One region of the Brevundimonas sp. 1080 genome, then DNA from elsewhere that is predicted to be linked to it. Evidence: predicted binding sites of a transcription regulator. Region 1 holds the regulator's gene; the other holds the start of a gene.

What was found. Region 1 encodes HrcA, which represses chaperone genes, less so after heat shock. Its sites were predicted from a motif close to GTTAGCANTCNNNNNNNNNGANTGCTAAC; they were not measured.
Region 2: groES (co-chaperone GroES) is a predicted target of HrcA. The motif match lies at 3,375-3,403, and genes of this name have one in related genera.

Annotation. Positions count from the first base shown of each region.
Region 1 is NZ_JBEPMW010000002.1:873,927-880,852, reverse strand. It holds gene purH (bifunctional phosphoribosylaminoimidazolecarboxamide formyltransferase/IMP cyclohydrolase) at 1-57, shown strand, start outside; gene ABIC32_RS09690 (dienelactone hydrolase family protein) at 195-1,094, shown strand; gene ABIC32_RS09685 (S8 family peptidase) at 1,392-3,434, shown strand; gene grpE (nucleotide exchange factor GrpE) at 3,459-4,046, opposite strand; gene hrcA (heat-inducible transcriptional repressor HrcA) at 4,091-5,185, opposite strand; gene rph (ribonuclease PH) at 5,252-5,977, shown strand; gene ABIC32_RS09665 (hypothetical protein) at 6,042-6,503, shown strand; gene glmM (phosphoglucosamine mutase) at 6,500-6,926, opposite strand, start outside.
Region 2 is NZ_JBEPMW010000001.1:886,326-893,251, reverse strand. It holds gene recQ (DNA helicase RecQ) at 1-493, shown strand, start outside; gene ABIC32_RS04595 (hypothetical protein) at 500-976, opposite strand; gene pgi (glucose-6-phosphate isomerase) at 1,076-2,695, shown strand; gene ABIC32_RS04585 (YMGG-like glycine zipper-containing protein) at 2,755-3,177, opposite strand; gene groES (co-chaperone GroES) at 3,476-3,763, shown strand; gene groL (chaperonin GroEL) at 3,817-5,463, shown strand; gene ABIC32_RS15250 (hypothetical protein) at 5,568-5,732, shown strand; gene ABIC32_RS04570 (glycosyltransferase family 2 protein) at 5,680-6,408, opposite strand; gene ABIC32_RS04565 (ArnT family glycosyltransferase) at 6,485-6,926, shown strand, end outside.

The DNA.
Region 1 (6,926 bases):
GCCGACGAGAAGGGCATCGCCATGGCCTTCACCGGGGTGCGGGTCTTCAGACACTGATGCTGGAAGGAAGGGCGCTGACGCTCGCGACGCGGTCGCTCGCTGCTTAAGCGCTTTCTCTTATCCGCGCCTTATCGTGACTGGACGACTGCCGTCAGCCGTGATGCTCTGACGTCTTTCCCGCGTTGGAGCGTCCCATGACCGTGCTGATCCGCCCCGAAGGCCAGACCGCCGACGATCTGAAACTGAGTCGTCGAACTCTGGGCGCCTTGGGGGGCTTGCTCTTTTCCGGCTATGCGGTCGCGGCCCTGGCCAAAGAAGCCAAGCCCATAACGACCGACGCCGAGAGCCTGTCGACCGAGACCGTGACCTATGCCGCGCCGGACGGGTTCCAGCTTCCGGCCTATGTCGCCCGGCCGGCGGGCGACGGGCCTTTCCCGGTCGTCGTGGTGGTGTCCGAAATCTTCGGCGTCCACGAATATATCCGCGACATCTGCCGCCGTCTGGCCAAGCAGGGATACGCCGCCATTGCGCCAGCCTTCTTCGTCCGGGTCGAGGATCCCGCGCCGCTGTCGGATATGCAGCGGATCATGCAGATCGTCGCGGCGGCGAACTACGAGCAGGTGATGGGCGATCTGTCGGCGACGCTGGAATGGGCCAGCCAACAGTCGTGGTCCAAGGACGGCAAGGTCGGCATCACCGGCTACTGCTGGGGCGGCAAGGTGGTGTGGCAGGCGGCGGCCCGGTTCGCCGCCATCGGCGCGGGCGTGGCCTGGTATGGCCGTTTGGCGCCCGCCGCAGACGCCACGCCGGTTCAGATCTCATCGGGCCAACCCTGGCCGGTCGACATCGCCGACGATCTGAAGGCGCCCGTGCTCGGCCTGTACGGCGGCAAGGACCAGGGCATCCCATTGGCCAGCGTCGAACGGATGCGCGAAGCCCTGGCCCGCGCCGGCCAGACCGGCAGCCAGATCGTCGTCTATCCCGACGCCCAGCACGGCTTCCACGCCGACTACCGCGCAAGCTACTCGGAAGCAGACGCCAAGGACGGCTGGTCCAAGCTGCTGGCGACGTTCGATAAAGCGTTAAAGAATTAGGGCGTTACTGGCGCCAAGGCTGCGGGGAGCAGCCCGAGTATGGGAGGGTAGGGCGTGAACGGATTGCGGCTTCGTGGGGCGATCGTCCTGGGTATCGGTCTGCTGTTTCTGCCTCTCGCAGGGTGCGGAGGCGGTGGTGGAGGCGGTGGCGGCGGCGGCACGATCACGCCCCCCGTTCCTCCGCCCCCGCCACCCCCGCCGCCTCCCCCACCTCCGCCCCCACCACCGCCTCCGCCGCCGCCGCCCCCTCCCTCGGTCACGTCGAGCGAGTATCTGCGGAACTACGGCTTGGCCAATATGAAGGTCCAATCCGCCTGGCAGGCCGGTGCGACCGGAGCCGGCGTCACCGTCGCCGTCGTCGACTCCGGCATTGCCAATACCTTGCCCGAGTTGGAGGGGCGTATTTCCAGCGCCTCGACTGACGTGGTCGTCGGACGCAACACGCCCTATGTGGCGTCAAGCAGCCACGGTACGCGCGTGTCGGGCGTGATCGCCTCGAACTTCAACGGGTTCGGTACGATCGGGGTGGCGTACAATTCGACCATCCTGTCGATCCGTACCGATATCTCTGACTGCACGGACAAGAATACGGACGTCTGTTTCAGCAGTTCGGATCTGGTGCGCGCGCTGGACTACGCCGTCGCCAATGGCGTCAAGATCATCAACATGTCGCTGGGCGGGGACGGGCGGCTGGGCTCGGCGTTTGAGGCGGCGCTGCTGCGCGCCGTCAACTCGGGCGCCGTGATCGTGGCTTCTTCGGGCAATGACGGCAACGCCAATCCGGGCTGGCCCGCGCGTTACGCCATCGACCCCCGGTTCGCTGGCAGCGTCATCGCGGTCGGATCGCACGGCGCGACCGATGCGATGTCCAGCTTCTCGAACCGGGCAGGGGATACGGCGGCCGGGTATATTTCAGCGCCGGGCGAGGATGTGATCACTGGGTGCGAGGGCACGTCGTGTTGGCGCGTCAACGGCACATCCTTCTCGGCGCCGCATGTCTCCGGCGCGCTCGCTTTGCTGATGCAGGCCTTCCCCAATCTGACGGCGCGTGCGGCTCTGGATATCTTGCTGACGACCGCACGCGACGCCGGCGACCCCGGCACGGACATCGTCTATGGGCGCGGCCTGCTGGATATGGCCGGCGCGTTCAGACCGGTCGGAACGACCTCGACGCCGATGGCCGACGGAAGCTCCATCGTCAGCATGAGCGAACCGGGCAGCTTCGTCGGCGCGGCGTTCGGGGACGCTTTCGGTCGGCAGACGGCGCTGAACACGGTGCTTTACGACGCCTATGATCGCATGTTCGCCGTCCAACTGGGCGGCGCCTATTCGACTGCGCCCAGCCGGTCCTATCAGGCGGCGCCGTTCGAGCAAAACACCACGGCGACGACCACCCTGGCCCTGCCGGGCGGCGGTCGATTGAACCTGATTGCGGCGCAACCCAGTGTCCGCCCTGACCCGATTGCGCCTCGTTACGATCTGTATGATGCGCCTTGGATGGGGGACGAGCCGCGTCAGGAGGCGATGCTCGACGTCGCCACGGGCCGGATGAATTTTTCGGTCTGGCAAGGCAAGGGCGGGGCGATATCGCCGTTCAACGGCGCAGCGGGCGACGGTTTCGCCGCCCTGGCCCAGGCCGACCACGCCGTGCGCGGCGCCATGCGGTTCGGCGCGGTGACGATCTCGGGCGAGAGCGGCGGCGGCGATCGCCGGATGCCGCTGCGTCGCGTCGAGCAGGACGCCTCGACCTATAGTCGCGCGGCGATTGGATGGCGCGGAGCGGACGGCGGTCTGTCGTTCAGCGTGGGCGCCTTGGATGAACGGCTCGGGCCCTTGGGCGCCTTCCTGCCGGGCGGATCCGACTTCGCCCTGCCGTCGCGGACCAGCTTCTATGCGCTGGGCGGCGACTGGACCCTTCGGCCGGGCCTGCGCCTGATCGGCGAGGCGGGGATGGGGTCGACCCGGATCGAGGGCCGGTTCCTGTCGATGGATCAGGCGGCGATCAGTTCGAACTGGCGGCTGGGCCTGCTGACGGGCTGTTCGATGATCTGCGACCGGATCAGCTTCACCCTGGCTCAGCCGCTCAGGATCGAGCGCGGAACCTTCTCGGCCATGCTGGCGGATGTTCCGGTCGAATATTTCGATCCGCTGACCTATTCGCGCCGCAGCTTCTCGGCGACGCCCAGCGGCCGTCAGATCGACTTCATCCTCGGGGGCGAACGCCAGCTGTGGGATGGGTCCAGCATGACGCTTCAAGCGGTCGCCAGCCGCGAGCCGCGCCATGTCGCAGACGCGCCGCCGGAGTTCGCCTTGATCGGAGCCTGGCGGCGTCAGTTCTGACCGACGCCGCCTGACGACTGCGGATCATGCCTTGCCGTCGAAGGCCTGTCCGTCGGCGGCGGGGGCGGCGCCGTAGGGGTTGGGAGCCTGGGCGCCGGATCCCTTGGCGGCGACGACCACCATGGCGGGGCGGACGGTGCGGCCGAACAGTTCGAAGCCGGACTGCATGGTCTGGATCACCGATCCGCCGGGCACGGTCTCGGACGGCTGCTCCATCATCGCCTGGTGCAGGTGTGGGTTGAAGGCCTCGCCGGCTTGGGGCGCGACGCGCTTCAGGCCGTTGGCGTCGAAGGCTTGCAGCAAGGCCTTTTGCGTCAGTTCCAGCCCGGTCACCAGACCGTCCGTTGCGCCCTCGGCGTCCTTGGGCGCAGCCATCAGGGCGCGTTCAAGATTGTCGGCGACGCCCAGCAGGTCCTTGGCGAAGCGCTGGATCGCGAAGGCGCGCGCGTCGTTCTGCTGCGTCTCCGAACGGCGCTTCAGATTCTCCATCTCGGCGGCGACGCGTAGGGCGCGGTCCTTCCACTCGTCACGCTCGGCGATCACGGCGTCCAGCGGCGCCAGATCGTCGGACGGATGGGCGTCCAGCCCGTGTTCGGCATTGGTTTCGGCCATGTCGGCGTCCACGGCGTTCAGTTCGTCGTTAAGGGGCTTGTCGCTCACTTGTCGTTCCCGTCCAGCATCCGGCCCAGCACCCGGGCGGTATAGTCCACCAACGGAATGACACGGGCGTAGTTCAGTCTTGCGGGGCCTATGACGCCGATGGCGCCCAGAACCCGCTGTCGGCCGCTCATATAGGGCGCCGCGATCACGGCGGAACCCGAAAGTGAAAACAACCGTGTCTCGGCGCCGATGAAAATGCGCACGCCCTGGGCCGCATCGACGCCGTCCAGCAGGCCGATCAGCTGTTCCTTCTGCTCCAGATCATCGAACAGGACGCGGACCCGCTCCAGATCGGCCAGGCCTTCCCGGTCCTGAAGCAGGTTGGCGCGACCCCGCACGATCAGGGCGCGCTCCCGGTCGGCGCCGCCGGACCAGGCGGCGAAACCGTCCTCGACCAGGCGGGCGGCGGTCTGGTCCAATTCACGCCGTGCGATTTCCAACTCTTGGGTCATCTCGCGCCGGGCGTCGGCGAAGGGCCGGCCGCGCAGGCGGGCATTCAGGAAGTTGGAGGCCTCGACCAGGGTCGAGGGCGTGACCCCGGCCGACAGGGTCATGATCCGGTTCTCGACCGTGCCGTCGTCAGCGACGATGACAGCAAGGGCCTGATCGCCGCCCAGGGCGACGAACTCGACATGCTTGACGCCAGAATCGCGCACGGGGCTGGAGACGACGCCTGCCCCGCCGGCCAGGCCTGACAAGAGGTTAGACGCCTCATCCAGCGCCGCCTCGAAGTTCCGACCGCGCCCCGCCAGCCGCCCATCGATCTCGCGCCGTTCTTCCTTGGTCAGGTCGCCGACTTCCAAGAGGCCGTCCACGAACAGGCGCAGGCCCGCGTGGGTCGGGATCCGCCCGGCCGAGGTGTGTGGCGCGGCCAAGAGGCCCGCAAGGGTCAGATCCTGCATTGTGTTGCGGATCGAGGCTGGCGACAGGGCGATCCCGCCCAGCGACAGGGTCCGCGACCCGACCGGCTCGCCAGTCTCCAGATAGCTTTCCACGATGCGACGGAAGATGTCGCGCGCCCGCGCATCCAGCCCCGCCAGACCTGCGAGGGACTGGCCGGCGTCGAACGGCGGGTTTTTCGGGGCATACAGGCTCACGGTTTCAGGATAAGCACCGCCGCCACAGCTTCCAAGGTCAGACTTCCAAGGATCCCGCCCATGCGCCATTCGCAACGCACCGACGATCAACTGCGTCCCGTGACCATCGAGACCGGCGTCAACCGCTATGCCGAGGGCTCGTGCCTGATCAGCTTCGGCAACACCAAGGTGCTGGTGACCGCCTCGATTGAGGACAAGGTGCCCGGCTGGATGCGCAATTCGGGGCAGGGATGGGTGACGGCCGAATACGGCATGCTGCCCCGCGCCACCCACACGCGCGGGCGTCGTGAAGCCGCCGCCGGCAAACAGTCGGGCCGCACGCAAGAGATCCAGCGATTGATCGGCCGCTCCCTGCGCGCCGTGGTGGACCTGAAAGCGCTCGGCGAACGTCAGGTGCTGATCGACTGCGACGTCATCCAGGCCGACGGCGGCACGCGCACGGCGTCGATCACCGGCGCCTGGGTCGCCATGAGCCTGGCGCTGAACTATCTGCGCGACGAGGGTGTATTGAAGGCCGACCCGATCACGGACCAGGTGGCGGCCGTGTCGTGCGGCGTCTGCGACGGCGTGCCGGTGCTGGACCTGGATTACGAAGAAGACTCCGAGGCCGAGGCGGATTCAAACTTCGTCCTGACCGGCTCGGGCCAGATCGTCGAAGTCCAGGCCACCGGCGAGAAGCGCGGCTTCTCGCGCGCCGAGTTCGATCGTCTCTTCTCGCTGGCCGAGACCGGCTGCGCCGAACTGTTCGCCCTGCAGAAGGCGGCCTTGGCGGCGGTGAAGCGATAGGGGGTTTCACCTCGGGGCGCGGACGGGCATCCTCGTCAGGTCAGTCTTGACCGGAGACAAGTCGATGCGTCGATCCCCCTGGCTTTCGATGGCCGCCTGCGTTGTGTTGATGGCCGGATGTCAGCGCGCTGATCCAGCCGATCAGCCTGCGTCCGGAGACACTGCGGCGCGCAGCGACGTCATCGACGCGGTTCCATTGGCGCCGGACGCTCCGCCGCCTGCCGCGCCCGCCAAGCCGGCGGCCGCAGAGAAGGAAGCGACCAAACCGGCCGAGGACGTCGAGGCCAGCATCCCCGAAGGACCGGACATGCCCGCTCAGCCGGCGCCGGTCAGCGAGGTCCCCTGCCGCGACGCCATCGGCGCCGCAGCCTCGGCCCGGCTGGTCGAGCGCTGCATCCAGGTCAGCCCGGCGACCCGCCCGCCCTGCAACGCCGCCAACCCCTGCGACCTGATCCAGGGCGAGATCGACCGGTCCTGCAAGCTGTGGAAACGCGACGGCGACCTGCCGGCGGCGTGCAAGCCCTAGGCTGAGCGCACCGCGCCCGCGACATCGGCCACCACGCGCTTCACCAGCGCCTCGTCGTCGCCCTCGGCCATGACGCGGATCAGCTTTTCCGTGCCCGAGGGACGCACCAGCAGTCGTCCCTGACCGCTCAGGGCCGCTTCGGCCTCGGCGATGGCGGCCTTGACCGCGTCGGTCTCCAGCGGCTTGTCGGCGGTGAAGCGGACGTTTTCCAGCTTCTGCGGCACCGGATCGAACTGGCGGGCCAGTTCGCTCATCGGCTTGCCGGATTCGACCAGGACGGCCAGCACCTGCAGCGCCGCCATCAGGCCGTCGCCGGTGGTGGCGTGGTCGTGCAGAATGATGTGGCCCGACTGCTCGCCGCCGATGTTGAAGCCGCCTTCGCGCATCCGCTCCATGACATAGCGGTCGCCGACCTTGGTCCGC
Region 2 (6,926 bases), on a different contig from region 1:
GCAGCAACTGTCCACCTGGGGCATCGGGCGCGAGATTTCGCTGAACAGCTGGCGCGAGATCGTCGATCACCTGCTGTTCGAAGGCCTGCTGGCCGAGGATCCCAACGACGGCAAGCCGCTGGTCGGGCTGGGCGATCCCGAAGCGGTGCGCGCCGTCTATCGCGGCGAGCGCCAGATCGAGGTGCGTCGCGCGCCGCTGAGGGCCGATACCGCCCCGCGCCGTCGTGACCGCTCTGGCGAAGGGCGCAATGCGGCGCTGGAGACGATGGACGCAGACGTCCGCGCCCGGTTCGAGGCCTTGCGCGCCTGGCGCCGCGACCGCGCCTCGGAACAGCACGTCCCGCCCTATGTCATCTTCCAGGACCGGACGCTGCTGGAAATCGCCCACGCCGAGCCGGGCGACCTGAACAGTCTGGGCGCCATTTCCGGCGTCGGCCAGTCCAAGCTGGATCGCTATGGCAAGGGCGTGCTGGAGGCGCTGGCCGCCCTTTAGAAGCCGTCAGACTTCCGGCTTGGGCGGGGCGGTGATGACTTCGACATTGTCGTTCAGCAGATAGGACAGTTCCGACAGGGCTGTGGCGCGTTCGGCCGGGTTGGCGGCGGCCTGAACGGCCTGAACCTTCTTGGGCATGTCCTCGGAAATGCCGCGCAGGATGCATTTCAGATCGCCGTCGGTGCCGCGTTCCTTCAGGATCAGGTGGCCCTGCATGTCCAGGGCGGCCAACTGCTCGGCCTGGGCCTTGAAGCCGGTGAAGGCCTGGCTGGTGAAGAAGGCGGCGTCGTCGGCGGCCTTGGCGGCGGCCCAACCGTCCACCACGGCCTTCAGACTGGCCGAGCGCGAGATGATGTCAGCGAACAGCGGCTCGCCCGCCACCGAGATCGGCGCGCCGGGCGCGGCGGCCGGCTGTTCGGCGGCCAGGGCGACGGACGGATTGGACATCGCCAGGGCGATCGTGAGAGCAAGGCCGCAGGACATGGAGGTGACTTCCTGTTTCAGCGTCCGCTGGGACGTTGAACCTGAATACGCCCCAGCCGTAAACGAGTGTTTACCCTGTCATTCCCGATGGAGACGACGATGACCCGCGACGCCGCCTGGACCGCATTCGACCAAGCCGCCGCCGAGGCCGCCTCTGCGCGGATCGTGGATCAGTTCGCCGCCGATCCCGACCGGCTGGCACGGATGTCGGTCGAGGCGGCGGGCCTCTATCTGGACCTGTCGAAACAGAGCTGGACGCGCGCGGCCTTTGACGCCTGCCTCGATCTGGCGAGGGCATCTGACGTCGAAGGGCGCCGCGCGGCCCTGTTCGACGGCGAGGCCGTCAATCTGACGGAAGGGCGGGCGGTGCTGCACCCGGCCCTGCGCGCCGCGCCGGGCGCCGACTTCAAGGCCCTGGGCGAGCCGGTCTCGGCCGAGGTGGACGCCGTGCGGGCGGACATGAAGGCCTATGCCGACGCGGTGCGGTCGGGCGGCGAGGCAGGCGCGACGGGCAAGACGTTCGAGGCGATCGTCCATGTCGGCATCGGCGGGTCGGACCTGGGGCCGCGCGTGGTCTGGGACGCGCTGCGCCCGCTGGACCCGGCCATCGACCTGCGCTTCGTCGCCAATATCGATCCGCGCGACATGGCCGAGGCGCTGACGGGCCTCGATCCCGAAACCACCCTGGTGGTGGTCGTGTCCAAGACCTTCACGACGCAGGAAACCCTGGCCAACGCCGAGGCGGCGAAAGCCTGGCTGGCGGCGTCGCTGTCGGCCGAGGGGATGACGAAACACTTCATCGGGGTGACGGCGGCGCCGGACAAGGCGGCGGCCTTCGGCTGCGGCCGGACCTTCGGCTTCCGGGACTGGGTCGGTGGGCGATATTCGCTGTGGTCGGCGGTCAGCCTGTCGTGCGGCATCGCCCTAGGCTGGGACGTGTTCGAAGGGATGCTGGCGGGCGCCGCCGCGATGGACGAGCATTTCGTGTCGGCGCCGCTGGAGCGGAACGCGCCGATCCTGCTGGCCCTGGCCCAGGTGTTCAATGTCGATGGCCTGAACCGGCCCGCCCGTACCGTGGCGCCCTACGCTCACGCCCTGCGTCGTCTGCCGTCCTTCCTGCAGCAGCTGGAGATGGAGTCGAACGGCAAGCGGGTGCATCGCGACGGCACGCCGGTGACGCGTCAGACCTGCCCTGTCGTCTTCGGTGAGCCGGGCACCAACGGCCAGCACGCCTTCTTCCAGCAGATCCACCAGGGACCGCAGACCGTCCCGGCCGAGTTTGTGATCGTGGCCAAGACTCACGCGGACGCGCCGGAGTCGCCGCCAGAAGCGCCTTTGTGGTCCAACGCCTTGGCCCAAGGCCAGGCCCTGATGCTGGGGAAGACGACAGAGGCCGCCAAGGCCGAGGGGTTGGCGCAAGGATTGTCGGAGGAGGAGGCGACGCGCCTGGCGTCCCACCGCACCTTCACCGGCAATCGTCCATCGACGGCCATCCTGATGGACCGCCTGACGCCCGAAACCCTAGGCGCGCTGCTGGCCCTGTATGAGCACAAGACCTTCGTCGAGGGGGTGATCTGGGACATCAACAGCTTCGACCAGTGGGGCGTCGAACTGGGCAAGGTCCTGGCCAAGGCGATCCTGAAGGACGTGGACGCGGGCGGCCCCTCGGCGGACCTGGATCCGTCCACGGCAGCCTTGATGACGCGGTTGATGGGCTGACGCGAAAAGGGCCCGTCCTTGCCGGACGGGCCCTTCCGATCATCTAGACCGTCGAACGCTTACCAGCGGCGGTCGTAGCGGTAGTCGCGATCATTGCGATAGTCGCGGCGGTCGTAGCGCGAGTCGTAACGGCGGCCGTCGTAGCGGTAGTCGTAGCCCGAGCGGCTGCGGTCGATGCCGTGCTCGCGCTCCCAATGGCCTTGGTTACGGTAGCATTGGCCGCCGCGGTAGTATTCGCAGCCCGAGCCGCGGTTGGAGGCCACCGCGCCCAGCGCCGCGCCGGCAAGCGCACCGCCCGCGATATAGCTGCCGTCGCCATTGCCATAGATGGCGCCGGCCAGACCGCCCACGGCGGCGCCGATCAGGGCGTTACGGCCGGTGTTGTCGCGATCGCGCGACTGGGCGGAAGCCGGAGCGGCCATCAGGCTCAGGGCCACGACGGGGGCGGCGGCGACCGCAGTGATCTTCAGCAGCTTGGACATTTTGGTCTCCTTGTTTGCTTGCCGATCTGCGTTTCCGGGGCGGGAAGGCATCCAGCGTTGAGGTCTTTCTATCGCTCCCAGTTTGAACGACCCCGGAGGTCGGCATTCATTTTCGGTTCATTTGTCACAGAGAATTCGCGCGGCGATCCACCGCCGCCGCTTGACGATGACCCTGCCTCTGCCTAACTCCCGCTCGCGTTAGCACTCTCGCTGGTCGGCTGCCAAAACGGCGATCGCGAGAGAGCCGCACACCGTTTCAAAAACGCCCCGATCCGGGGGTTTTACAGGGAGAAGTCCGATGGCGTTCCGTCCGCTCGGCGACCGCGTGCTGGTCAAGCGCGTTGAAGAAGAATCCAAGACCAAGGGTGGCATCATCATCCCCGACACCGCCAAGGAAAAGCCACAGGAAGGCGAAGTCGTCTCCGTCGGCCCTGGCGCCCGCGACGACACCGGCAAGGTCAATGCTCTGGAGCTGAAGGCCGGCGACCGCATCCTGTTCGGCAAATGGTCGGGCACGGAAGTGAAGATCGACGGCGAAGACCTGATCATCATGAAGGAATCCGACGTCCTGGGCGTGCTGTCCTAAGCACCCGACGTCCGACGTTCTTCAATCAATCCATATAGATAGGAGCTGCCCTCATGGCCGCTAAAATCGTACACTTCAACACCGACGCGCGCGACAAGATGCTGCGCGGCGTCAACGTGCTCGCCAACGCCGTCAAGGTGACGCTGGGTCCCAAGGGCCGCAACGTCGTGATCCAGAAGTCCTTCGGCGCTCCGCGCTCGACCAAGGACGGCGTGTCGGTCGCCAAAGAGATCGAGCTGGAAGACGCCTTCGAGAACATGGGCGCCCAGATGATCCGCGAAGTCGCTTCGAAAACGAACGACAAGGCGGGCGACGGCACCACCACCGCAACCGTTCTGGCTCAAGCCATCGTGCAAGAGGGCCTGAAGGCCGTCGCCGCCGGCATGAACCCGATGGATCTGAAGCGCGGCATCGACAAGGCTGTCGGCCTGGTGCTGGAAGAGATCAAGTCGAACTCCAAGCCGGTCTCCAACAACTCGGAAATCGCCCAGGTCGGCACCATCTCGGCCAACGGCGACTCGGAAATCGGTGAGCTGATCGCCCAGGCGATGGCCAAGGTCGGCAACGAAGGCGTCATCACCGTCGAGGAAGCCAAGACCGCCGACACCACCGTCGACGTCGTCGAAGGCATGCAGTTCGACCGCGGTTACCTGTCGCCTTACTTCATCACCAACGCCGACAAGATGGAGGCCCAACTCGAAGAGCCGCTCATCCTGCTGTTCGAGAAGAAGCTGACCTCGCTGCAAGCCATGCTGCCGATCCTGGAAGCCGTGGTGCAGTCGGGCCGTCCGCTGCTGATCATCGCCGAGGACATCGAAGGCGAAGCCCTGGCGACCCTGGTCGTCAACAAGCTGCGTGGCGGCCTGCGCGTCGCCGCCGTCAAGGCTCCGGGCTTCGGCGATCGCCGCAAGGCCATGCTGGAAGACATCGCCATCCTGACGGGCGGCCAGGTCATCTCGGAAGACCTCGGCATCAAGCTTGAGAGCGTCACCATCGACATGCTCGGCAAGGCCAAGAAGGTCACGATCACCAAGGACGACACCACCATCGTCGAAGGCGTCGGCGGCAAGGACGAGATCGAAGCCCGCGTGGCCCAGATCAAGCGCCAGATCGAAGACACCACCTCCGACTACGACAAGGAAAAGCTGCAGGAACGTCTGGCCAAGCTGGCCGGCGGCGTCGCGGTTCTCCGCGTCGGCGGTTCGACCGAAGTCGAAGTGAAGGAAAAGAAGGACCGCGTCGACGACGCCCTGAACGCCACGCGCGCCGCGGCTGACGAAGGCATCGTTCCGGGCGGCGGCATCGCCCTGCTGAAGGCCTCCAAGATCCTGGCCGACGTCAAGGGCGACAACGCCGACCAGAACGCCGGCATCGCGATCATCCGTCGCGCCCTGCAGGCTCCGATCCGTCAGATCGCCGAAAACTCCGGCGTCGAAGGCTCGATCGTGGTCGGCAAGGTGCTGGAAAACGGCGACGCTTCGTTCGGCTTCAACGCCCAGACCGAAGAGTACGGCGACCTGGTGCAGATGGGCGTCATCGACCCGGCCAAGGTCGTCCGCACGGCCCTGCAAGACGCCGCTTCGGTGGCCGGCATCCTGATCACGACGGAAGCCGCCGTCGCCGACGCCCCCAAGAAGTCGGGCGGCGCCTCGGCCCCCGACATGGGCGGCATGGGCGGCATGGGCGGCATGGACTTCTAAGTCCAAGCTGACCGACGCTGAAATGCAGAAGGGCGGGACCGCAAGGTCCCGCCCTTTTTGTTTGCCTATCCTATCTGCGAAGCGGGGAGGGGGACCGCTGAGCGGTGGAGGGGCTGTTGAAGGCCCACCGATGTCGGAGGTGCGGCGCCAGCCCCTCCGTCACGACGGCAAGAGGCATCGCGCCACCTCCCCACGAGGTGGGGAGGAGACAGCGTTCTAGAACTCCGAAATCGCGCCCGGCTTGCGGGACCGCGTCTTCAGCCACATGACGCCCAAGAGGTCCGAGACCGACGCCCGCAGGCGGCCCCAGTTGGTGTATTTCGAGCGGCCGACCTCGCGGTGGCGGTGGTCCACGTCGAGATATTGGTTCTTGAACCCCTCGCGGATCATCAGCGCCGGCAGGTAGCGGTGGATGTGATCGAAGTAGGGCAGGCGCAGGAAGACGTCGCGGCGGAAGGCCTTCAGTCCACAGCCGGTGTCGTCGGCGTCGTCGCCCAACAGTTTGCGGCGGATGCGGTTGGCCCAGATGGAGGCCTGGCGTTTGGCCTCGGTGTCCTGACGTTTGGCGCGACGGCCGCCGACCAGGCCCACGTCGCCGGGGGCGGACAGAAGCGCATCGACCAGGCGGGGCGCATCGGCCGGCGGGTTCTGGCCGTCGCCGTCCATCGTCACCACGACCGGCGCGCGCGCGGCCAGGACGCCGGTGCGGACCGCGCGGCTCTGGCCAGCATTGGTCCCGTGAGCCAGGACGCGCAGGGCCGGCAGTTCGGCCATGGCGGCCTTCAACTCGGCCAAGGTCGCATCCTTGGACGCATCGTCCACGAAGATCATCTCGTACGAACGGCCGGCGAAGGCGGCGGCGATCTCGCGCGCCAGGGGCACGGCGGCGCCCGCCTCATCATGGACGGGAACGACGACGGAGATTTCGGGCGTTTCGGCGGTCATCGGCGCTCCATAGAGGATAACGAGAGCTTAGGGGAGACGGCTGACGCAGGCGTAGTCGCCGTGTAAGGAGTCTGGAATGAAGACTTTGGATCTGGATGGCCGCATCGCCGGCTGGCGCGGGCCGGTTCTCGCGGCCCTGCTGACGTTGATCGCCGGCCTGCCGGGCCTGCTGCTGCTGCCGCCGCTGGATCGCGACGAGAGCCGGTTCGCCCAGGCCACGTCCCAGATGCTGGAAAGCGGCGACTATGTCGACATCCGCTATCAGGACGAGCCGCGCTGGAAGAAGCCGGTCGGCATCTACTGGATGCAGGCGATCGCCGTGGGCCTGACCTCGGATGTCGAGGACCGCGAAATCGCGCCCTATCGCATCCCCTCCCTGCTGGGCGCCATGCTGGCGGCTTGGGCCGTGGCCTGGGCCGGCTCGGCCATGCTGGGCAGCCGGGTCGGCTTCTTCGGCGGCGCCATCATGGGGGCGACCTTCCTGCTGTCGACCGAGGCGGGGATCGCCAAGACCGACG